2 regions of the Shewanella sp. GD04112 genome follow, and region 1 is predicted to be linked to the other one. Evidence: predicted binding sites of a transcription regulator. Region 1 holds the regulator's gene; the other holds the start of a gene.

Region 1 (8,053 bases):
CACGCAGCTGGCCTCATCCTGAGCCCAAATAGTTGCACCCGCTGATTTCAGCATACGCGCACCTTCGCGGCCGTCGGCTCCCATGCCCGTCAGCACGACCGCCAGCACATCCCCGCCATAGGCTTTAGATGCTGAGGCAAAGGTAATGTCGACGCAGGGTTTGTAATTCATCTCAGCGCTACCCGCCAAGACTTTGACACGGCCAGTAACACCAGCGCGCTCAACCATCATTTGCATTCCACCTGGCGCAAGATAAGCGCAACCTGGACGCAATACATCACCATTAGCCGCTTCTTTCACTTCGATCTTACACAAACCGTTTAAACGGTTCGCAAAAGCGGGGGTGAAAGCCGCAGGCATATGCTGGATAAGCAAAATAGGATGAGGATAATTTGCTGGGAACTGAGTCAAAATCTTCTGCAAGGCGACAGGCCCGCCCGTCGATGTGCCAATCAGCAATAATTTATATTGCTTACCACTTGGGCGAATCGAGGTTGCAGGTGAAGAACGCACAGGCGCTGGCGCAGGTTGCGCATGGGTAGCAGTGCCGCCTAATACGGCATTCGCACTCTGGCGAGGTGGCGGCGTAGGCGCCGTTGGACGCACCGTAGGGCGGAAAATCCGGCGACGACCTAAGGCTTTCACTCTTTGCTGCAATAATAGAATCGCTTCGTCTTTATTGGTCGCAATGTCTTCAAATCGCTTAGGTAAAAAATCGAGCGCCCCCGCATCGAGGGCATCTAGCGTGGCTTTGGCGCCATCGTGGGTCAATGAAGAAAACATCAAAATCGGTGTAGGACATTTCGCCATGATCTCACGCACGGCCGTAATACCGTCCATGACAGGCATTTCAATATCCATTGTAATGACTTGAGGATTTAGCTCGGCAGCCATCTTCACCGCTTCGGCCCCGTTAAAGGCCGTCGCGATCACTTCCAGTTCAGGATCTTGATTGACTATTTCACTAACACGTCGTCTAAAAAAACTTGAGTCATCAACGACTAATACTTTAATGGCCATTCCATTCCTTATTGGAAACTAACTTTTATTTTTCGCATAATGCTTTAATAAACCAGGGACATCCAAGATGAGGGCAATGCCACCGTCGGATGTGATTGTCGCCCCCGCCATACCCGGCGTGCCATGCAACAATGCTCCCAAAGGTTTAATCACCACTTCTTCTTGTCCAATTAAAGCATCAACAACAAAACCAATTTGCATCATTCCCAGCTGTACAATGACCACATGGCCGTGTTTCTTATCACCATGTTTAAAGCTGGTTCTATTGCGATGTAACCACTGCTCCAGATAGAAAAGCGGTACGGCCTTGTTGCGGACAATCACTGTCAGTTGTCCATCGACAATATTGGTCTTGGTGAGATCGAGATGGAAAATCTCATTCACACTGGATAAAGGCAACGCAAACACCTGCTTGGCAACGTCCACCATTAAGGTCGGCATAATCGCCAAGGTCAGCGGTACTTTAATTTCAAGTATGGTGCCCTTGCCTTTCATCGAGTCGATATGAACGGTTCCGTTAAGTTGGGTAATACGGGTTTTCACCACGTCCATCCCAACACCACGGCCGGAAATATCTGAAATCTCCACCTTAGTCGAGAAGCCAGGCGCAAAAATCAGGTTATAAGCTTCGCTGTCGGTCATCCGCGCCGCGGTATCCTCATCGAGTACCCCACGCTTGATGGCAATTTGCTTTAACTTTTCAGGATCCATACCTGCGCCATCGTCTTCGATTTTTAGCAGGATATGGTCACCCTCTTGGCTTGCAGACAGAGTGATGGTACCTGTTCTTGGTTTGCCGCTGGCCTCACGGTCATTGGGCATCTCAATACCGTGATCTACCGAGTTTCGCACTAAGTGCACTAACGGATCAGCGAGCGCCTCAACTAAGTTTTTATCGAGATCGGTCTCTTCACCCACGAGAACTAAATCAATTTCTTTATTCAGAGTACGGGCTAAATCGCGTACAACCCGAGGGAAACGACCAAAAACTTTCTTGATGGGTTGCATGCGCGTTTTCATCACCGCGCCCTGCAAATCTGCTGTAACCAAGTCTAAATTCGCTAGCGCCTTAGACATTTCCTCGTCATCACGACTAATACCTAAGCTCAATAAGCGGTTACGCACTAACACTAACTCACCGACCATGTTCATGATTTGGTCGAGTCTCGCGGTATCGACGCGAACAGTTGTCTCGCCCTGAGGTACGTTAGCAGAGGCTGCTGCCGCTGCTTTAGCAGGGGCTTTTTCAGCAACCGCGACATCAGTTTTGGCTTTTACCGCAGGAGGGGTTGCTGGTGCAGCAACACTGGCTTTAGGAGCGGCTGGCGTAGAAGACGCGACGGCACTTGGAGGCGCTTTAGCGGGCTCGGCTTTAGCTGGAGCAGATTCGGCTTTCGCAGTCACTTTTGCAGGTGCACCGCCTTTACCGTGTAACTCATCGAGGAGACGCTCGAACTCATCTTCAGTGATTTCGTCCGAATCAACCGCTGGAGCGGCAGGTTTGGGGGCCGCGGCAACTGCTTCAGCTTTTGGCTTGGCAGGCTCTTCCACTTTACCTTTAAACTTACCAGAACCGTGCAGCTCATCGAGCAGCGCTTCAAACTCGTCATCGGTAATATCATCGCTAGCGCTTGCGGATGTCGCTTGAGGCTTATTTTGCACCGCAGGGGCAGCATCGGCTTGTGGAGCAGAAATTCCTGGGCCTTTTCCGGCGCCGTGCAACGCATCGAGTAATGCTTCAAACTCCGCTTCATCGATTTCATCGATACTGGAATCTGAAAGCTCTGATTTCTCAATCGGCATTTCTTCAACGGCGGCAACTTCAACCACTGTTTCTATGACAGGTTCGGGCTCAGGTTCTGGCAATGGTTCAACTTCGGCACTACTTTGACCTGACTCGGAAGGAAGCGGCTCACCGGAGCTGAGCATTTTCAATTTAGCCAATAATGCAGGATCTGCTGGGTCTTGTTGCTCGCCTTGTTGGGTTTGAGCAAACATAGTGTTAATCGCATCGACAGCCTGAAGAATGATGTCCATTAACTCTGCGGAGACACTGCGCTTGCCAGTGCGTAATAAATCGAAGGTGTTTTCTGCTTCGTGACAGACATCCACCATGGGAGTGAGACTAAGGAAACCCGCACCGCCCTTTACAGTATGAAACCCCCTGAAAATGGCATTTAGCAAGTTAGTATCATCAGGATTGTTTTCAAGCGCGACCAGCTGCTCTTGCAGCAACTCAAGAATTTCGCCCGCTTCAATTAAAAAGTCCTGGAGTATCTCTTCATCTACATCAAAGGCCATCAAATTGACTCCCAGTTAGAAACCCAGACTCGACAGCAGATCATCGACTTCATCTTGACCGGTAACGACGTCTTGACGAAGCTCGGCATTCATTATCGGTCCTTCAGCTTCAATATTATTTTTCTGAGTAATCTGACTCTCAATCACGGGTTGCTCACCAAATACTGTCAGCATAGACACCAGATTACTTTCAACTTCCATCACTAGATCGATCACCCGCCGGATCATTTGTCCAGTCAGGTCCTGAAAATCCTGCGCCATCAAAATCTGGTTGAGCAATTCGCGTAAGCGATTGGAATCCAATTCGCTACGTGACATCAAATGCTGCACATTGTGGCAAAGCGCTTTAAAATCGCTCAGAGCGATTTCACGGCGCATCAATTTGTCCCAAGAAGGCATCACTTGTTGAATATTCGCCGTTAATGCATTAGCGAGCGGCAAGCACTCTTCTACCGCATCCATGGTTTTATTCGCTGCTTGCTCGGTCATGTCAATGACATAACTTAGCCGTTCCTTAGCATCGGGAATTTCGGTATTCGCAAGTTCAACCAAACGATTATCAACTTGGAAATCCATTAATGCGCTGTGAAGTTGCCTTGTCAGTTTACCAACTTCATCAAAGAGCTCCCGTTGAAGTGGAGCCGCGAGTTCCCTAAATAAATCATCTGCTTGAGCTTGTTCATTTGCGCTTAATAGTTCAACTAAACGCTGAGCCTTCTCGAGCGTAATGAGCCCTGATGTTTGTGACTTCATAGCTCATCCCTGCTTAAGCGAGTCGTTCGAATATTTTATCTAACTTCTCTTTAAGTGTTGCTGCGGTAAAAGGTTTAACCACATAGCCGTTAACACCGGCTTGTGCGGCAGCAATAATTTGTTCACGTTTTGCTTCAGCGGTAACCATTAATACGGGTAAATGCTTAAGGGAATCGTCAGCCCGAATAGCCTTCAGCAAATCAATACCCTGCATACCTGGCATGTTCCAGTCTGTCACGACAAAATCAAAGTCGCCCTTTTGTAACATAGGCAGCGCAGTTGAGCCGTCGTCTGCTTCTTGGGTATTGTTAAAGCCCAAGTCTCGCAACAAGTTCTTGATGATACGTCTCATTGTCGAAAAGTCATCAACGATGAGAATCTTCATATTCTTGTCCAAGGTTTCCTCCGGTGAGCCGACATTCTGTGCTCAATAAATAATTATACTTATGTCCAATGCTTGAGTTTGCCTTTGAGCCGCAACATTGCCTGACTTAATATCTGGCTAACTCGCGATTCACTTACCTCAAGAATGGCGCCAATTTCTTTTAAATTCAATGCTTCATCGTAGTATAACGATAGCACTAGCGCATCTCTTTCGGGCAATAATTTTATCGCCTCAACTAGTGCTGAATGAAACTGGGTTTCTGCTAACGCTTCATATGTACCATCACTGACATTATCGCTCGAAGTGAGTATATCCTGCGATACGCCTAAGTCTTCTATCCCTATGATTTTACCAACAGAAACATCGTTAAGAATATGATGGTACTCATCGAGCGTCATATCAAGTTTTTCTGCAATTTCTGTGTCGCGTGCATCACGACCCAACACTTGCTCTAACTCATCAATGGCTTGAGCAACTCGACGATTATTACGATGAACAGAACGGGGAACCCAGTCGCCACGACGGATCTCATCCAACATGGCGCCACGGATCCGTATGCCGGCGAAGGTTTCAAACTTTGCACCTTTGCCACCATCAAACTTGGATGATGCTTCTAATAACCCCATCATCCCCGCTTGAAGCAAGTCATCGAGCTGCACTGAGGCAGGTAATCTGGCGAGCAAGTGATGTGCAATTCTTTTAACCAACGGTGCATACTGTTCAACGATTGACGTTTTACTGTCTAAACAAGTATACGCTGCGGCTTTATTCACTCGTTTTTTCCTCTTGAAAATCTGGTCGCTGAACTAAACGCTCAACGAAAAACTCCAAATGCCCACCAGGTTGCTGTGGTACTGGCCAGCTCATGATTTTATTCGCTAGGCCATGGTACGCAATCGCAGCTGGAGACTTAGGATAAGCCTCAACCACTAACTTTTGTTTACGCACTGATTTGCGAAGGTTTTCATCAAACGGAATGGTCGCAACCAGTTCGAGTGCCACGTCCAAGAATCTGTCGGTCACTTTACTGAGTTTAGCAAACAATTCCATACCTTCGCGCAAACTGCGCACCATATTAGCAACAATTTTAAAGCGGAAAACGCCGTGTTCGCGGCTGAGAATTTTGATTAACGCATAGGCGTCAGTGATAGAAGTTGGCTCGTCACAAACAACCACCAACACATCCTGTGACGCACGGGAGAAACTGAGTACCATGTCAGAAATCCCCGCGGCAGTATCCACGATGAGGATATCAAACTGGGTGCGCATCTCACTAAAAGCACGAATTAAGCCCGCATGTTGCGCAGGGCTCAACTCTACCATGCCTTGAGTTCCTGAGGTCGCAGGGACAATGCCTATGCCCTTAGGACCACGGACGATAATATCATCCAGCTCAGCATCGCCAGAGAGTACATGGGAAAGGTTACGTTCAGCACGGATCCCTAACATGACATCGACGTTTGCTAAGCCTAGGTCGGCATCAAGCACTAAGACACGCTTGCCCTTTTCGGCTAATGCTACTGCGGTATTGATAGACACGCTGGTTTTACCCACGCCACCTTTACCACCCGTAACCGCGATTACTTTCACTTTTTCGTTATAGGGTTGATTCATCATACGTAAACCACTTGCTTGATCCAGGGTCATAACTCTACTCAAATGCACAGGTCATATTATCTGACCACGCTGTGTCTGGTAACGATTGTTGTTCAGTGTTTTCTAAGGCCGCTAACGCCTGCTCTGCGAGCAATAAAGTATCGGCAACTTTCATATCTTCGGGCACTCGCTGCCCATCCGTAACATAACTTAATGGCAACCCACTTTGGATCAACACACTTAATGCACCCGCTAACGACACGGACTCATCGAGTTTGGTGAGTACAACACCAGATAATGGAATGCGTTTAAAGTGATTTACAGCATCCTGTAGCACACGGCGCTGTCCTGTGGCAGACAGTACCAGATAACTGCGGATAGGTATTCTGCTATTTGCAGTTAAATTATCAAGTTGCTGGTAAAGCCGCATATCTCGTTGGCCCATTCCTGCGGTATCTATCAATACTAGCTTGCGATTTCTGAACTGATACAGTATTTGCTCTAGCTCAGCAAGATCATGGGCTTGCTTAACTGGGCATCCCATAATTTTGCCATAGGTGGCCAATTGCTCATAGGCGCCAATACGATAATGATCTGTCGTGATCAAGGCGACTTGATCCGCACCATGATGGGCGGCGAAACGAGCCGCTAATTTGGCTAAAGAAGTGGTTTTGCCTACACCCGTTGGGCCAACCAGCGCTACAACGCCACCTTGCTTAACGATATCATCGCCTTGATTATCAAGCATATTAGCTAGACTTTGTGGCAAGGCACGAACTAATTCTGCCGGGGTATAGTGTTGACTAAGCGCCGCTAACTTGTTCGCAACAGCAGGCGAAAACTCCGCTTCCAGTAACTTTGACTCCAGCATCGCACCCACAGGGTCGATACGTTTTTTGTGTTCAGTCATCAGCGCAGACACTTGATGAGTAAGCAAATTGCGTAAGGATGCTAACTCATCACGCATCGCTTCAATATCCGCATTTTGCTTCTGTGAAACCTGCGGCTTCTTATCGAAAGCCTGTCCCATATCTCGGCGCTCAGCTTTTGGCGCGGCTGGAGCTTGTAGACCTTGTGCCCACGCAGGCAATTCGGCGTCTTGCTGTTGATGGGTGAGCTGTTGGTTTAAACGGCTTTGTTGCTTCTCGAGCAATGCTTGGAGAGAGTCTGCTGGCGCCGAGGGTTTTAACTTAGTTTCAGCGCGAATCGGCGCTTTAGCACCGAGCGACACTAAGTCATCACTCACATCCATAAAAGTCGGTGCAGCGGCAGGCGCCTTCGCTTTGGGCTCGTCATAGTCAACGGCGGCCACAATCTCAATGCCGCCATTTACCTTTTTATTCGACATAATCACGGCATCGGAGCCGAGCGTGTCCTTCACTTGGGCCAGTGCAGCACGCATGTCTTTGGCAAAAAAACGTTTAATCTTCACTTATGCGTCCTCTACTGGCCGACGGCAGACACTATGCGTATTTGCTTTTCATCGGGGATTTCTTGGTAAGAAATCACTCTGAGATTAGGAATAGTATATTTAACAAAGCGAGACAGTGTCGCACGTAACATACCTGACGTTAGCAAAATAGCGGGCTGACCAACCATTTCTTGCTTTTGAGCGGCATCCGCTAAGGATTGCTGCATACGCTCTGCAAGACCTGGTTCGATATTTGGGCCATCGCCACCGGTTGCTTGCATTGACTGATGCAACATCTGTTCCAACTCTGGCGCCAAAGTTATGACAGGTATTTCAAGTTCAGGACCCGAGATCTCTTGAACTATCATGCGCTTCAATGCGATACGCACTGCCGCCGTTAACACTTCAGTATCGTTACTCTTAGTGCCGTATTCTAACAAAGTTTGCACTATGGTACGCAAGTCTCTGACAGAAACTCCTTCATTTAATAGGTTTTGCATCACTTTTACGACATTTCCGAGCGGCATCACATCAGGAATAAAGCCATCCACCAGCTTAGGCGAATGCTTAGCAAGCATATCCATCAG
Region 2 (8,053 bases), 1.1 Mb from region 1:
CGGACATCGATACCGTGGAGCGGGTGGAGATCATTCGCGATCTGCGCCTCGGTAAGTTTGATGTGCTGGTCGGCATCAACTTGCTGCGTGAAGGTTTAGACATGCCCGAAGTTTCCTTAGTCTGTATTCTTGATGCCGATAAGGAAGGCTTTTTACGTTCGGAGCGCTCGCTTATTCAGACCATAGGTCGCGCCGCACGTAACGTCAATGGCAAGGTTATCCTCTATGCGGATAGGATCACCCAATCGATGGCCAAGGCGATGGGTGAAACCGAGCGTCGTCGTGAGAAGCAGCATGCCTACAACCTTGAGCATGGCATAGTGCCAAAAGGCGTGGTCAAGCGTATTACCGATGTGATGGATGTGGATGATGGCAGAGACACTGAAAAGGGTTATCGCCAAGCGTCACTGGGTAAAGTGGCTGAACCTAAAGCCAAACGTTATCAAGCCGATGCGGCGCAGCTGAGCCATGATATCGACAAGCTCGAGAAGCAAATGCATGAACATGCGCGTAACTTGGAGTTTGAACAGGCAGCGGCCCTGCGTGATGAGGTGAAACGTTTACGGGAGTTGCTGATCACCGCCTAACTAAATCAGAGTCTTAGCTTGTTAGACGTAGGACTGCGATGTTAATCAAGCAGATACCAAGTTAACTACTTAATAAAAAGCCGCCAACACAACAATGTGAGGCGGCTTTTTATTGTATGAATTAATCAAAATAGTAGGTATTAGCGCGACGTTTCCTTGGCTAATCTGCTTCGTTGGTACACAAACACCATAAGCGCGCAGACTAAGCCGCAGATCAGGCCGACTAAATGCGCCTCAGTGGCCACGCGTGCACCAATCATTGCGGTCACATCATCACTGGCACCATAAAATTGTTCATGGCCGACTTTAACTATCACGCCGAGCAACAGCAGATAACCCGAGCGCATTTTGCGGCGAATATCCTGCACTGCACCAAAGGTGAATAGCCCGTGTAACATGCCACTCAGCCCCACATAGCCTAAGAGTTGCGGATAACCCAGATATAGGCCAATGCCTTCAAACAGACAAAGCAGGACAAACAGCGCGGTTAATCCGTTAAGTCGGTAATGAAAGTGGTGCAAAAACAACACTACCCATAATCCCGCGAGATTCATCAGCAGGTGCCAATGATTGGTATGCAGCAGATTGCCTGTGAGTAGACGCCACCACTGGCCGTCACTGATGGCGCTGCGGCGATAGGCGAGCAGGTTATCTATGCTCGGGGTAAAAAGTCCCGCAACATACAAGAGCGCACAGAGCAGACTGACGATAAGCGCCAGCCAATAGGGGCCGAGTTTTTTTAACGTTACCAGTCTCACGCCTGCGGTTTACCCGTTTCAGTTGCCTTGTCCAGCGAGGCCATCACCTCTGCTTTATTTTGCAGGTAATCCTCTAAGCCCCGTTTGCGAAGATGGCAGGCTGGGCAATCACCGCAACCATCGCCGACAATGCCGTTATAACAGGTCAGGGTATGGTGGCGAACCAAATCGAGCTGCTGATATTTATCGGCCAGCGCCCAGGTTTGGGCTTTGTTGAGCCACATTAATGGCGTGATGATCTCAAGCTTTTTATCCATGCCTTGCATCAGTGCCGATTCCATCGCGCGCACAAAGTCGTGGCGACAGTCGGGATAACCGGAAAAATCGGTTTCGCAGACACCGGTAATAATCGCCTCGGCCCCTAATTGATAGGCGTAGATCCCCGCCAAAGTCAAAAACAGGATATTGCGGCCGGGCACAAAGGTGTTGGGTAAGCCATTTTCCATTAATTCGTGGGATACGGGGATCGCATCTCGGGTGAGGGCAGAAATCGCTAACTCATTGAGTAAGCTTACATCCATCACTTTATGGCTAGTGATCTTTAAGCGCTTGGCGAGGAATTTAGCAACTTCAATTTCTTCACGGTGACGCTGACCATAATCGAAGGTGATCCCGTGGACTTCATCAAACTGAGTTAAGGCTTGAATAAGACAAGTCGTTGAGTCTTGTCCGCCACTGAAAACCACTACCACCTTTGAAACTGATGCTGCTGACATAGGATCCACTTAAATTGACACATAAAATAGGGCGTAAGTGTAACTCAGGCGCTAGGGCTTGCAAACTCTTTGCTGGCGCGTGGCGCCGGGGATGCGGCACTTGGTATCACAATGGCTGAGGCGGTAAAAACTTGCAGCTGCAGCTAAAATCCTCTATAAATGCCGCCCCAGAAAAACGGAACGCTAGCATGAATTACCCAGTCAACGAAGTCTTTGAAACCATTCAAGGTGAAGGTGTCTTTACCGGAGTGCCCGCCATTTTTGTACGTTTACAGGGTTGCCCTGTGGGATGTGCTTGGTGTGATACGAAACAGACTTGGGATCTGCTTGAGGAAAATAAGGTGTCACCCGAACAAGTGATCACCGTCGATGGCTCCGTGGGGCGCTGGGCGAATCATACGGCGCAGAGTCTTATTGAGGCGTTTAACGCTAAGGGATACACGGCGCGCCATGTGGTGATCACAGGTGGTGAGCCTTGTATGTACGATCTGAATGAATTAACTCACACGCTTCATGCAGCCGGTTTTGCCACTCAAATCGAGACCAGTGGCACCTTTGAGGTGAAGTGCGATGCTGATACCTGGGTAACTGTTTCGCCCAAGATCAATATGAAGGGTGGTTATCAGGTGTTAGCGCAGGCCTTGATCCGCGCCAACGAGATTAAGCACCCGATAGCGACCGAAAATCATATCGACGAACTCGATGAGTTACTCAAAGGGATTGATGTGTCAGCGAAAACGATTTGTCTGCAACCGATCAGCCAAAAACCAAGGGCGACGGAATTAGCCATGAAGGTGTGTATTGCCCGCAACTGGCGTTTATCGATTCAGACCCATAAGTACTTGAATATCGATTAATCGCCACTTAGCGCTATGTACTCTTCTCTAACGCTCCGAATGGGGCGTTTTTTATCAGCAAAATCTATGGATTAAAGACAATTGTTTTAAGTAAGCGATAAAAATAATTTTGGATAAGCTGGAGTGCTAGAAAAAAACTGGGAAATAAAGCGGCATAAAGAGTGGGATGAGAAAGAAGTGGTGGAGGGAGAAGGATTCGAACCTTCGAAGGCGGAGCCGTCAGATTTACAGTCTGATCCCTTTGGCCACTCGGGAACCCCTCCACATATTTTCTTCAACTTTTAAGTCTGACTCATCGAGTCTGATTTAAAAGTTATCTTAAATCTTGGCCGGATTTAAGGGTAAAGCAAGTGTACAACAGACTAACGATTGACGAACCACATAAGATAAAAGTGGTGGAGGGAGAAGGATTCGAACCTTCGAAGGCGGAGCCGTCAGATTTACAGTCTGATCCCTTTGGCCACTCGGGAACCCCTCCACGAGTATCTTTTATAGCATCGCTAATTGTTAGTGCAAATGGTGGAGGGAGAAGGATTCGAACCTTCGAAGGCGGAGCCGTCAGATTTACAGTCTGATCCCTTTGGCCACTCGGGAACCCCTCCTCAATTGCGGCCGCCATAGTAGTCAGAAACGTTTGGCATGTAAAGTCTAAATATGAAAATTTTCCTAAAGTTCTGGTTCAACTGGTCGATTAACTAACAACGAGTTGTTTTAATGATGTTTTTTTATGCAGATCGATGTTCCTTTAATCAACGAAGCCCAAATTGGCTCCCGCTTAAATGCGGCAATCGAACACAACAGGCGAGGAGAGTTCGCCCTGTTGCTGTCGCTATTGTCTGCAGACGCGAGAGACATGGCGCAGTTTCAATGGCAAAAAGAACTCGATAATGCAGAAAAATTACAACGTCAGTTCGAGTTACCCCCCAAGCAAGCGCTTGTGGCGGATTTATCGACGGATAACAAGGTTACCGACAATAGTGCTGTTTTTGCTGAGCAAGGGGCGAGGGCGTTTCAACTGCAACAGGCATTGCGCCCAGAGGCATTAGTGATCCGCGGTGGTGAGCCTATCGCAATGGCCGAAGCCTTAAGCAATTGCGATCTCACCACACGTCTGCGCCAACGTGGCCAGTTACCCTCCCCGAAAATGGACGTCATGCATTTTGCCGATCAACTGGCGATTCAACGTAACTTAGTGCCGTTATTGGCCAGCGCCTAGCCTGTATGTCGTCTTGCCTCCAAGTCGTCTTGCCTCCAAGTCGTCTTGCCTCCAAGTCGCTATCGGGCTGTTAAGCAAGATTCTGTCTTTTAAAGCAATGCTAGGGATTAAAGGAACTTGTTGGCCAAATAGCCGTCAACTGTGTCGATGCACAATAATAAGCGTGAGCTAAAGCTGAGTCTCTGCCGCCACTGTTACCTATAATAAGGCGTTAATGATGCTGGTTTAAGTTGATGCATCACCCTTACAGCGATTAGAGAGGAAAAACAGATGAAAGGTATCATTGCAGGACAAGCGGCTACCGTGAACGACACTTGCACCGATTGCGGCAGTTTTGTGGATATTGGCGCTGTGATTGATGAGCAGGATACAGTGCTGGAGTTATCCTTCGCGTGTGCAGAGGCTGAGGTCGAAGCGACTAAGATGTTGGAGCGGGCTCAAGCGCGTTTTAGCCAAACCCAAGGGAATATTGTGCAGGATGAAGCGGGTGTTACCCTCAAGCTGGTCTTCGATGTGAGTGTCGAGAAAATGATTTTCCAATTAGAGAATGGCCTATGATGCAAGCGACCGTGAAGTCCGTTAGCGTTAATTTGTAATAAAGTGTGGCCGATGTTGCTGTTTTAAATGTAGATAGTGTAATCTGCATCAACAAAAATAAAGATAAATAGGCTCTATTAACACGCTTCTTTAGTGTGTTAGTCGCAGCAGTACCGTTTTACCCAACACGAAGTTTTGTAGGGATCAGAGTGAAGCGACGTCAGCATCAGCATTTATTAGAGTCTTTAGTGCATTCCACGGCTAAACAGCAGGGTGATTTTACTAAGACCGCAGAGTTAGCCACTGAGCTACTTTGCCAAAATTTAGCCGTTTCTCTGGTGTCGGTATGGATTTTTTCCGCCGATCAATCGAGCCAATCCCTGGTAGCGCAATTTGGCGCTATGGCCCTACAAGACACTCATCGTCCTTCGCAGTTGCAGACGCTGCCACGCTATTTAGATGAACTCAAAAATCATCGCCATATCGATGCGAGTAATACGCTTATCGATCCGCGCTTGACTGAGTTAGTCGATAACTATTTTATCCCTCGGCAAATTTTATCTAGTCTCGAGATTGGCATTCGCATTAATGGCCATCTCGAAGGCGTGCTTTGCCTTGAGCGAGCGCAACTGACTCACCATTGGCACGACAGCGAAATTCACCTTGCCTGCCAAATGGCCGATCAACTGGCCCTCACGCTGGCCACCAAACATACCTATGATAAAGAAGAGCGCTTAAGCCTGTTTCGCTGTGCCACCGAGCAGTCTCGTCAAATGAGCATGCTGATTAACCTGCACACCGAAAAAGTGGAATACGTGAATCAAGCCCACGAGGAGATCACTGGCTTAGCGCGTGAAAAAAGCATAGGCACTAATTTACGCGAGTTAAGTTTCTTTAAGCAGCACAGTGAATTAGCCGAGCAGACCTTGGCTAAAATTTTCAGAGGCGAGCAGGCTAAAGGCGAAGTGCAATTTAATCGAGCCGATGGCAGTCGCTACTGGCTCAAGTATGTGGTCAGCCAATTTATCACCGATCGCGGCAATCATTACGCCTTAGTCTCCGGCGAAGAAAGCACAGATGAGCACAACTATAAGGCGGAGCTTGAGCGTTTAGCCTGGCGTTGTAGCCTCACTGGGCTGAATAATCGTAGTCACTTCAATCGCGTATTGGAGCGCACCACCAATGGATTATTGCTGTTGGTCGATTTAGTCGCCTTTAAGCGTTTCAACGATACCTATGGTCACGAAAATGGCGACAGCTTGCTGATTGAAATTGGCCGGCGCTTAAAACATTTTTCTGAAATTAATAAGGCAACCGAAATTGCCCGCGTCGGTAGCGACGAGTTTGCCGTGTTGCTCACCGATGATAACGCGGTTTACGATCTGGATTATTTCAGTACCCGTCTATATCAGCATTTAGCCATGCCGATTTTAATCGGTCGTGAGCAAATCGAACCTAAACCTGCACTAGCGGTTGTCGATATCGCCTCGGTGGCCAATCTGTTCGCGCCGCTGACCTGCGCCGATATTGCGGTGCAATACGCGAAGAAGAAAAAGGGTACAGCTATTCAAGTGTTTAACAGCACCTTGCTCAGCGCCTTTAAGGAAGATGCGCAAATCGAGCGTGATTTGCATAGCGCCATTCGCGGCCGTCAATTCGAACTCTATTATCAGCCCTTACGGGATCTGGAGCAGAAAACCTATATCGGTGCCGAAGCCTTGATCCGTTGGCATCACCCGAAAAAAGGTGTGCTGTATCCCGGCGCCTTTATCGATATTGCCGAGCAATCTGGGATGATCAACGCCATTGGCAGCTGGGTGCTTGAGGCCGCGTGCCGACAATTGAATATATGGCAACACCATAATGCCGATTTAAGCATGCATGTTAACGTGTCGGCGCGGCAGTTTTTTAGCGGAAACCTGTATGAGCAAGTCTGGCAACTGCTGACGCGCTATCGTTTAAAGCCTAAAACCCTGATCCTTGAGATCACCGAGACGGAATTAATGGGTGACATTCGCCATGCCACGCTCTTATGTCAGGAATTGGCAGAGCTGGGTGTGGGGCTGGCCATCGATGACTTTGGTACGGGCTACAGCTCGATGCGCTATCTTAAACAATTCCCGATCAGTAAGTTAAAAATCGACCGCTCCTTTATCTCCGATCTCACCATTAGCCGCGAAAGCCAAGAAATCGTCTCGGCCATTATTGCGATGGCAAGCGCGCTTAATATTTCCTTGACCGCCGAAGGGGTTGAAACCGCCGAGCAGGAGGCGTTTTTAGCCAAGAGTTTTTGCCATCAGGCGCAGGGGTATTTATACAGTCCTGCGTTGCGAGAGCCCGAATTTGCGCAATTCTTATTGGCGGCAAAAGAACCTAATCTTGTCACGCATTAACCATTCAGATTAGTCGTACAGGAGATATAAAAACAAAAGGCAATCAATCGATTGCCTTTTGTTATCTGTGGACTAGGTTAACCCTTCATGCAGCACTGCTTAAACTTCTTACCGCTGTGGCAGACGCAAGGATCATTGCGCCCCGGTAATTTGGCATGCATTTGATGGCCTTTAGTGTAAAACCAACGACCTTGCTCGAAGATAAACTCAGAGCGCTCGTAAATGGCATCAATCTCGCCACTCATTTTATACCAGGCCTTAAAGGTCACAGTACCGAACTTGCTGCCATCGGGCTGGGTAGTGTCATTGGCGGATAATACATCGAGCCCTAACCATTGGGGATGAGGGCCTTGTTGGAGCTGCTCAAGGGTTAAGCCATCGAGGTAAGCTGCATGGTGTGTTTTGATAATGTAATCAAAATTTTTCAACACAAAAGCGCAGTAGCGAGAGCGCATTAATTGCTCAGAACTCGTCGCCAGTTGTGCTCCTGAATCGAGCCCTAGATGCAGTATTTGACAGCAATCTTGATAGATTTTTTGGCTGCCGCAAGGGCAGGTTTTGTCGTGTGTCATAATGGTAATGCTTTAAAATATAATAGATTACTGCTTTTTCTTTTGGCTGTCCGGTAATGGAGGGAACTGGCGGCCATAGTAAAGATTGGGTACAGGTTTGGCATTCAAATAGAAACTGGGTTCGGCACGGTTATTCATATCCAGTGTGACGTTCCAGCGCTGCTGAGAGTCTTTTTGGGTGCCAATCACAAATTTGCCAGCAAATTCACTCACTGGTTCGCCAGTTTCTTCTGCGGGGTAAAAACGCACTAAATAATAGCCAGTGTCGAACGCGCTGTTGCCCGAAAGCTTACGGTTGAGCACCCGGAAATCGATATCGATACGGGCCTTTTTATTGCGGATTTTATCGAAAAAACGTTGGTAAATAGCAACGATACTGTCGCGGCCATAATAGATTTCTTTACTTTGGCTTTCAGA

Evidence for each region. Region 1 encodes FliA, which starts transcription of late flagellar genes. Its sites were predicted from a motif close to CTAAAGNTNNNNNNNNNNNNGCCGATA; they were not measured.
Region 2: N7386_RS11470 (VC2046/SO_2500 family protein) is a predicted target of FliA. The motif match lies at 3,585-3,611, and genes of this name have one in related genera.

The regions. Positions count from the first base shown of each region.
Region 1 is NZ_JAOEAL010000001.1:1,518,464-1,526,516, reverse strand. It holds gene N7386_RS06805 (chemotaxis response regulator protein-glutamate methylesterase) at 1-1,020, opposite strand, end outside; gene N7386_RS06800 (chemotaxis protein CheA) at 1,039-3,321, opposite strand; gene N7386_RS06795 (protein phosphatase CheZ) at 3,337-4,074, opposite strand; gene cheY (chemotaxis response regulator CheY) at 4,088-4,471, opposite strand; gene N7386_RS06785 (RNA polymerase sigma factor FliA) at 4,519-5,232, opposite strand; gene N7386_RS06780 (MinD/ParA family protein) at 5,225-6,106, opposite strand; gene flhF (flagellar biosynthesis protein FlhF) at 6,111-7,487, opposite strand; gene flhA (flagellar biosynthesis protein FlhA) at 7,499-8,053, opposite strand, start outside.
Region 2 is NZ_JAOEAL010000001.1:2,573,459-2,581,511, reverse strand. It holds gene uvrB (excinuclease ABC subunit UvrB) at 1-587, shown strand, start outside; gene rrtA (rhombosortase) at 728-1,345, opposite strand; gene queC (7-cyano-7-deazaguanine synthase QueC) at 1,342-2,061, opposite strand; gene queE (7-carboxy-7-deazaguanine synthase QueE) at 2,250-2,918, shown strand; tRNA gene N7386_RS11485 (tRNA-Tyr) at 3,097-3,181, opposite strand; tRNA gene N7386_RS11480 (tRNA-Tyr) at 3,312-3,396, opposite strand; tRNA gene N7386_RS11475 (tRNA-Tyr) at 3,436-3,520, opposite strand; gene N7386_RS11470 (VC2046/SO_2500 family protein) at 3,646-4,134, shown strand; gene N7386_RS11465 (DUF406 family protein) at 4,405-4,692, shown strand; gene N7386_RS11460 (EAL domain-containing protein) at 4,881-7,064, shown strand; gene N7386_RS11455 (YchJ family protein) at 7,142-7,636, opposite strand; gene N7386_RS11450 (hypothetical protein) at 7,664-8,053, opposite strand, start outside.